DNA from 2 places in the Siphonobacter sp. SORGH_AS_1065 genome. Region 2 is predicted to be linked to the other one. Evidence: riboswitches for the same ligand, from Rfam matches in the RefSeq annotation. Region 2 holds a riboswitch; the other holds the start of a gene.
The links. A riboswitch is a leader RNA that binds a small molecule or an ion and turns the genes downstream of it on or off. The one in region 2 is predicted to bind cobalamin.

Region 1: it holds a riboswitch for cobalamin, as region 2 does, so the genes downstream of both, QE390_RS01995 (TonB-dependent siderophore receptor) here and QE390_RS23505 (cytochrome c biogenesis protein CcdA) in region 2, are expected to answer to the same signal.

Annotation. Positions count from the first base shown of each region.
Region 1 covers NZ_JAUTAM010000004.1:294,491-299,033, reverse strand. The annotation lists gene QE390_RS02015 (DUF3050 domain-containing protein) at 1-40, shown strand, start outside; gene QE390_RS02010 (GMC oxidoreductase) at 203-1,948, shown strand; gene QE390_RS02005 (four helix bundle protein) at 1,991-2,428, shown strand; gene QE390_RS02000 (gluconate 2-dehydrogenase subunit 3 family protein) at 2,491-3,102, shown strand; cobalamin riboswitch at 3,303-3,587, shown strand; gene QE390_RS01995 (TonB-dependent siderophore receptor) at 3,701-4,543, shown strand, end outside.
Region 2 covers NZ_JAUTAM010000008.1:233,556-238,098, forward strand. The annotation lists gene QE390_RS23495 (DMT family protein) at 1-253, opposite strand, end outside; gene QE390_RS23500 (TonB-dependent siderophore receptor) at 470-2,611, opposite strand; gene QE390_RS23505 (cytochrome c biogenesis protein CcdA) at 2,655-3,272, opposite strand; cobalamin riboswitch at 3,366-3,638, opposite strand; cobalamin riboswitch at 3,748-4,010, shown strand; gene QE390_RS23510 (TonB-dependent receptor) at 4,177-4,543, shown strand, end outside.

The sequences.
Region 1 (4,543 bases), on a different contig from region 2:
TACCAGTTGCTTAAACGGAGGAGCTTTAGTTAATTCGTAAAATTTTTAATTAATTAAAGCGTTGATCTATATTCATAGCAGTTACTAAAAAAGCGTAAGTTTTTAATTAAAAAGTTATATAATTAATGAAAATTATTCATTTGTATTAACGATTGGAGTGACCATAAACATAACAACGAGTCTTTACCTATTTTCCTAAAGTATGAACAGTTATCAAATCCAGGAGACCCCTGAAGTCTTTGACGTGGTTATCGTTGGGTCTGGAGCAGGCGGCGGTATGGCGGCTTATCAGCTATCCAAAGCGGGTGCCAAAGTTTGCTTACTGGAAGCTGGAGGTTACTATGACCCGGCTGATCCCAAGTATATCACTCAACTAAAGAATCCCTGGGAGTCTCCTCGTCGTGGGGCCAGCACTACGCGTCCTTTCGGTGATTTTGACGCCGCCTGGGGAGGCTGGCAGCTCGAAGGTGAGCCTTACTCTGCTGCTCCCGGAACAGAATTTCACTGGTTCAGAAGCCGGATGCTGGGTGGGCGTACCAACCACTGGGGCCGTATTTCCCTTCGTTTTGGTCCCGACGATTTCCGTCGCGGCAGCATGACGGGTATCGGGGATGACTGGCCAATTACTTACGACGACGTATCGCCCTATTACGATAAGGTAGATAAACTCCTGGGAATTTTTGGCTCAAAAGAAGGGCTTCGCAACGAACCCGACGGCCATTTCTTACCCCCACCAAAACCCCGTTTGCACGAGTTAATGCTAAAAAAAGCGGGTAAGAATCTGGGTATTCCGGTTATTCCTTCCCGTCTGGCGATTCTGACAAAAGCGATTAATAACGAACGTGGGCAGTGTTTTTACTGCTCGCAGTGCGGTCGGGCCTGTCAGGTTTACGCGGATTTTTCTTCGTCTTCCTGTCTTTGTAAACCCGCCGTTAAAACGGGTAACACAAGGCTGATCAACGGAGCGATGGTTCGCGAAGTATTAACCGACCAGAAAACCGGACTTTGCACGGGCGTTTCGTACGTCGATACCGCAACTTTACAGGAAAAAACGGTTCGGGCTAAAATTGTGGTGGTGGCGGCTAGTGCCTGTGAATCGGCCCGTCTGTTACTGAACTCCAAGTCGGCCCGGTTCCCAAATGGGCTGGCTAACTCCAGTGGAGTGATTGGTAAATACCTGAACGACTCCACCGGAGCCAGCCGCTCGGCCTTCGTTCCGGCTTTGATGAACCGGAAACGTTACAACGAAGACGGGGTAGGTGGAATGCACGTATACACGCCCTGGTGGCTGGATAACAAAAAACTGGACTTCCCTCGGGGGTATCACATTGAATACGGCGGGGGCATGGGCATGCCCAGCTACGGGTTTGGCATGGGCATTCAGGGCATGAACGGTAAGTATGCCTATGGCGATGGAAAAACACAACCCGCAGGTGGATATGGATCACGTCTGAAAGAAGATGTACGTCGCTTCTACGGAGCTTACGTGGGCATGGCGGGTCGTGGAGAACCTATACCTTTGGAAAGTAACTATTGCGAAATCGACCCTAATAATGTCGATAAATACGGTATTCCGACGCTTCGTTTTCACTACAAATGGTCTGAAAACGAGGTTAAGCAGGCGAAACACATGCAGGATACCTTCGAAGAAATAATCCACGAAATGGGCGGTATTGCTCTGGGCTCCAAACCGGGTAAAGAGCAAAACTACGGATTAGAGGCTCCCGGAAAGATCATTCACGAAATCGGAACGGTACGCATGGGCAGCGATCCCAAAAAATCAGCTCTGAATTCTTTCATGCAGGGCCACGATGTCAAAAACCTGTTCGTAGTAGACGCCGCTCCTTTCGTAACGCAAGGCGACAAAAACGTAACCTGGACCATCCTAGCCATGTCCATGCGAACCAGTGATTACATCATTGATGAAGTGAAGAAGAAGAATCTGTAAAAGAGTTTTGGGTTTAGTGTTTTGAGTTAATAGGTTTAATTAATGGCGACCATTCAGCGGTTTGAAGATTTACAGGTATGGAAAAAAGCCCGTCTCTTTTCTCGGCAGATTTTTGAATTGACTAAAGAGGGGCCATTTGCGAATGATTTCGATCACAGACGTCAGTTACGAAGGTCAGCAGACTCGATTATGGACAATATTGCCGAAGGGTTTGGGAGGGGAAATCGAAATGAGTTTGTCCATTTCTTAGCTATAGCGAAAGGGTCTCTGGAGGAGTCCAAATCACAACTCTATCGGGCCTTGGATCGTGACTATGTTGAGCAGGAATTATTCGATGAGCAATACCAAAGGGCCGAAGAAATTGGAGGGATGATTAGAAAGCTTATGCAGTATCTGAATCAGTCTAAGATAAAAGGAAGTCGATACCAGTCACCTAGTCATCCACCGACTTTAGAAGAAGATTTGGTTAACTATGAGTAACTAGTAGAAGTAGGCGAATATTAACTCAAAACCCTAAACACAAAACCCCAAACGTTAACAAAATGAAACGTCGCGATACACTTAAGTCGATTGCCTTGGGGTCGTTGGGCATGGCTACGGTTCCTTCTACGGATCTGGTAGCGGCTCCGCCCGAAAAACCGTTGGTGGTGCCCGGCGGACGGCAGAAATCGGAAGCCATCCGGGATGCCAAACTCATGGCTGATAAGTTCTTTACACCTCAGGAAATGAAAACCCTCACCGTTTTGTGCGACATTATTCTTCCGGCGGACGAGAAGTCGGGCAGTGCCTCGCAAGCGGGTGTACCGGCTTTCATTGAATTTATGGTGAAAGATCAACCCGTACACCAAATTCCTCTTCGTGGAGGGCTGGCCTGGTTAGATAATGAAAGCCGAAAACGCTTCAGCAAGAAATTTGTGGAGCTTACAAAAGCTCAGCAGATAGAAATCGTGGATGACATTGCCTATCCTGAACAAGCGAAACCTCAGTTCTCTCAAGGCGTTGCGTTCTTTAACAAAATGCGGGACATGACCTTAACCGGTTTTTATACTACCCGCATAGGCTTCAACGATTTGGGTTACGTAGGAAATACTCCCAACAACTGGGAAGGAGTGCCCGAAGAGGTACTGAAGCAATACGGACTGAGTTATGAGTAATGGGGTTTGAGAAGGTTAGCAGTAGTTTGAGAAGTTTGATTTAGTTTGAAAAAGTAAGATAAATGAGAGGTTTTCATCAAACTCCTCACACCTAACTCTAACCTCTTCTAACTAAATTAAATCTCTCAAACGTAGTAGAACGAAAGGTATACTTAATGCTGATTCGGTAAAAGACCGGGTCAGCATTAAGTATTTTTTATACTTTTGCCCACGTTTTAGGTTTCAGCAGAAACTCTGTTGAATGAAAAGGGAACACCGGTGTAAATCCGGGGCTATCCCCGTAGCTGTAAGTTTTAATGAGTTTAGAGTGGTAAGTTTTGAGTTTAGGGTTAAGATTGTAAAGTTGACAGCCTTCATAACTCAAAACACTAAACTCCAAACTCCAAACTCAAACACAACTTCCAAAAGCCACTGTACATACGTATGGGAAGGTGGGGGTTGAGATGAAACGAGCCAGAAGACCTGCCTGAAATGGTATACTTTTCGAGCTTTCGGGTGAAAAGCCGTGAATGAATTTCAACGCACTGGATGGTAACACCCAGCCGGATTTCTATTCACTTTTCTACGAAAGACTCCTTACTTAATCATTAGTGGAGTCATGAACACATTTACCAGAATTACCTTTCTTCTCCTGATTACAACTTTGCAGGTCTGGGCTCAAAAACCGGATACCCAACTGGAAGAAGTAACCATCACCGCCAATCGTACCGGACAAAAATTATCCCAAACGGGTAAAGTAGTTACCGTTCTTACCGATTCAACTTTACAAAAATACGCTACTCAATCGCTTGGGGAGTTATTAACCCGTCAGGCCGGGGTTATGATCGTTGGGGCTCAGGGGCCGCTGGGAACCAATCAGACCGTCTCATTACGCGGAGCCGGTGGAGGGAACACCCTGATTTTACTCGATGGCTTACCCATCTATGATCCCTCTCAGATTAATAACACGTTTGATCTCAATCTGCTTTCGGTTGGGGAATGCGAACGAATTGAGATCATTCGGGGAGCTCAGTCTACCCTGTACGGTTCGGATGCGGTAGCTGGGGTAATTAACATTTTTACTAAAAAAGAAGGGTATCGACCCATCGGAGGCCATGCCACCGTTCAGGCCGGAAGTTATGGTATTTTCCGGGGAACCGTCGGTGTGAATGGAGCTTCAAAAGTAGGTTACTTCAATGCTCAATATACCCGATTGCGTTCCGATGGATTTTCGGCGGCATATGATGCGAAAGGAAATCAGAACTTTGATAACGATGGTTTCTGGCAGGATAACGTTCTCTTAAACGGCGGTATTAATCTTTCTCCCAATCTAATCTGGAAGGTACGGGGCCTGTATTCGGGGTATAAAAATGAAATTGACGCCGGAGCCCTAACCGATGATCCCAGCTATAATTACCGTAACACCTTTAAACTGGCCGGAACAGGGATAGATTATAGTTAT
Region 2 (4,543 bases):
GGGAGACTACTTCCTGAATGATTTTCAATTGGAAGAGAGAAAAGGGCCCTCCCGTCTCGTCCGAGCCAATGCGGTTGGCAGGCACCTGGAATACGTATTCAAAGAAGGCTAAGCCCCAGCTCAGGGCAATGATGCCGAATAAAGATAGTTTCGCCAGTTGGGGCCATTGCTTTACCTGCAAATGTCCGTACCAGGCCAGCGTCATAAAGGCATTTGAAATGGTTAATAGAGCAATACAAGCTAATCCTTTCATGGTTCAAGTTTTGAGTTTGTATACTGAACTCTTTTTCTCAGCCATCCGCCAGCGGAAATGCGTATTTTAATTCATTTTTAAGCTCGCTATTTCTACGTTATCACTAAATAACCAGCTAACTATCAAACCATTAATATCCTTACCAAACGTTTATTACTAAGACAAAAGGCCTTCCCCAATGGGAAAGGCCTTTTCATACTCAAAACAAGCAGTACTTTAAAACTGAAGGGCATACCGTAACGAAACACTCCGGCCGGGCATGTTATAACCGCGTTTTTCGTAGTAGTTTTCGTCTGTTAGGTTATTGAGTAACAAAGTCAGTGTGTGCTTTTTCTCAAGCGTATACGCAGCCACCAGATCAACCACCATGAATGGCGTATACTCAATTTCCGGATTCAAGGCATCTGTATAATCAATGTCGCGGCGGGTACCGACATAGCGGCCCGTTAATCGCAGACGCAGGTTTTTACGGTTATCAAATTCCAGTCCGTAATTGACATTGGTTTTCGCTACATTGGCAATCATCCGTTCCGTCCGGGATTCATCCGTTCCGACAATTACCTCCTGAGCTTTGAACATCGTTGTCAGGTTACCAAAAAGACGAAGGGCGTGTTTCTGATTATAACCAAAGTCATAACCCGCCTCCGCTTCCAGACCGTTTATATCCGAATCGGCGGCATTAATAAACGTAGTTCTCGAAACAATCACATCCCCATTGCCAAGCGGCTCATTTACCGTCCGTACGACGCGAGCAATGCGGTTTTTCACCTGAGTAGAGAAATACGTTGCATTAGCGTAGAAACCCTGATGCTGGTAATCCACCCCCACATCCCAGCTCCAGCTACTTTCATTCGCTAAGTCAGGGTTTCCGCTGGTTACGGCAATTTTCCCGGCGGTGGTTCGGGCTTCAGAATACCCCGCTACATTGTAAGCATCGGGGGTTACAAAGGCACGCCCTACAGTCGCTTTGATTCTTAAATGCTGAGGCAACTGATAGGTCACCCCCAGGTTAGGACTCAGGAAGGGATTGGTTTTCTTCCCCGCCCGGTACGACGTTAATAAAGGGGTTTGCTTGACATCAAAAGTAATCTGATCCCAACGCAGGCCGGGTTGGATCGTTAGTTTATCAACGTTCAGCGTTGCCTGGGCGTAAAAAGCCGAAGAAATCAGAGCATAATCGGGCTGCGTGGGAGCACGCTCGGTTGTAGCATCACTCCAGCGGCGACCCTGCGTCGAGGCATTGGTATAATCATAACCCAGCACCAGCGAATGCTGTCCTAACTTCCACACATCTTTCACCTGTAAACCCGACCAGGCATTTGCCGTGCGATTCGAGCGGTAAGGGATGACGGGTTTACCGGAAGCATTCAGGGTATAGTTATTATTCGCCTCATCGGCAGTAAACACCTTCAGGCTAGGCTGGTGAGCACCGATTTGTCCGGTTAAGGAAGCTTCCAGCGAAGCCCGCTCAACATCCTTACTGCTGGCTTCCGTAATTCCGTAAGCAATGTCACCGGGGGATTGAACATTGCGAGCCTGGAATCTTTCGCCGCGAACGTCTACCCGCCAGTTTTCCGCAATCTGGTATCCTAATCGCAACGCTCCTGAATAATACCGCAATTGGGTGTAGGGCCGCGTCTGGCCATCGTCGCGACGATCATCTACTTCTTCACTCGTACCCTTGGCGTAATACTTCACGGCGTTTTTAAAACCGAACGCATTTCGTAGCCAGTTGTCTTTCCCGATTTTGTAATCTTTTCCCCGTTCAAAATAAGCGAAGGATAAATCGTAATCGAGTTTGCTGGTCAGGTTACCCCCCGAAGAAAAACCAGCCTGAAGCGTTTGAAAACTACCATATTCGGCAAAAGCGTTTCCGGTAGGCGTTCCCTTCGAACGACGGGTAATCACGTTAATCACCCCTCCCATGGCCTGTGAACCGTATAAGGCCGAAGCAGGACCTTTCAGAACTTCAATGTGGTCGATGGCTGATAACTGAATCGTGGAAAGATTCGTCGCTCCCGCCGGACGACCGTCAATGAGTAATAACGTCCGCTGATTCAAGCCCGAAAACTGCGGACGGAACCCACGGATTCCCACCCCCGAGGAAAGGTTCGGATACTGAATCACCTGTACGCCCGCCGTTTTTTTAACTAGGTCAGTCAGATCGTTCGCAGGTGTTAAGTCCAGATCCGTCCGATTAATCAGTTTTAACGTTTGGGGAATGCGATCCAGTCGGGTTTCGGAACGGGTAGCCGTTACCACCACCGGATTAAGATTGCGGCTGGAATCAGCCGGAGTTTGAGCTAAAGCCTGGTGAGCCAGCAGAGCCAGTCCCAGCGAATAAGGCGTAAAACGCATGTAAAAATATATAAAATGAAAAAGGGGAAAAAAGTGCTAAGGGTTACTGAAAAGATTCGTAAAGGGTTACGAATCCAATGAGGATGGAGAAAATACCTACGGCATAATTGATGATTACCAGGGCTTTCTCGGCCCGCTGCACGACCTGCTTCAGCGAAAAAGCCAGAATGCAACCGTACAAAGTCATCGCTACGATAATGCCGAGGCTTTGCAGAATGATAATCCAGACGGCGGTGCTGGCATCTTTGGCCGCCAGGGTCAACGCTACGGTACAGGCTCCTCCCGTTCCGGCCAATCCGTGGATCATGCCTACTCCGAAGGAACGGCTGATTTTGGCCTCTTCCGGCGTTTGAATGGGTGCCGGAACAAAATTTCGCCGGATGGCTACTACCCCCAGCCAGATCATTAAAGGGCCCACCAGAAACTCCACGTAGGAAGCCACCTCTTCCGAGATCTGGGATTTCAGCAGCAGAATCAGACAGGCAAAGAGAATCAGCGTAAAGGAATGCCCCAAAGCCCAGTGCGAAGACCGCCAGATGACTCGCCAAAGCTGGCCTTTTTTTCTTTCACTGGCCAACACGGAAACGGCGGCCATGTGATCGGGTTCAAAGGAATGTTGTATCCCCAACACCAGCGAATCGAGTAATAAAGGATTGATCATTTGTTTCCCTTTTAAATGTATACACGGGAAACAGGACAGAGGTGGAAACACCTCCTAAGCATTTGAAGCCTCCTGCCTTTCTTCCCGAAAGCATGAATGGTATGTTCAACAGGCAGGTCTTCTGGCTCTTTCCACTCCAAACGCCTTCCCCCAGCACGCTGGAGTGGCATTGATGTTTAGAGTTTACTTAGTTGTCCGTTTTTAGTTTGCCGTTTTCAGTTAGTAGTAAACTAATTGAAAACCGTAAACGGCAAACTGTAAACTAAGTAGAAATTACAGCAGCGGGTACTGCTCCGGGATTGCACCGGATTCCCTTTTAAGCTTCTTCTGACGGGCAGAAAAGGCACCAATTGAGCCGCGAAAGTACGATTATTTTTAAGGTTCAGACCTTACCTGGAAAATTTATTATTGAATGTAAATCCATAAACGGCTGAATTATACCCTACTTTTGTCCCCTCATTCAAGTTCTTTACTTCATTTTTCCACGGAAAAAGGTTCTGCTTAACTGCAGATTAATAGGGAATCGTGTGCAAATCACGAACTGTCGTGCAACTGTAAGTTCCGGTAACGTTTTGAGTTTAAGGTTTTGAGTTTAGGGTTCGTTTGTTAACTCTAAACCCAAAACTCAAAACCCAAAACCTACAACTCCTTTACAATAAAGCCACTGTATCGTTACGATATGGGAAGGCGTCTGGGAGGGGACGAGTCAGGAGACCTGCCTTTATTCTTAGCTGATCATGCTTTCACGGGTTAGAGCGTCGTCAAAGGGGAGTTTATGGATGGTAGGCACAGACGTGCATGCACCGTCGCGTCTATACGTAAACTCTACTGACTTCTTCTGTTTCCCTGATTTCTGATTGACTGGAAGGTAAGCCGAGAGCTTTTAACCTTTTTGTTAAAAGTTATGCTCCCCACTTCTACTTCACGATTGAGTAGTAAAATCATTTTATCTACCCTGGCATTTATTCTTAGCGTCTGCCTAAAGGGTTACGCTCAACAAAAAAACGGTTCACTCGAAGGCCGCGTTGAAACCGAAAAACAAGAACCCTTACCCGGCATTTCCATTCGCCTGGAGGCCACTACTTTTGGCGTTACCACGGATGCCGAGGGTAGTTTTCAGCTACTAAACATTCCTACCGGTACTTATACGCTAACCATCAGTGGGGTGGGTTATGAAGCATATCAAACTCAGGTAACGGTGAAAGCCGGCGAACGTCTGCCACTACGTTATCAGCTCAATCAAAAAACGCACGAGCTCTCGTTAGTAACCA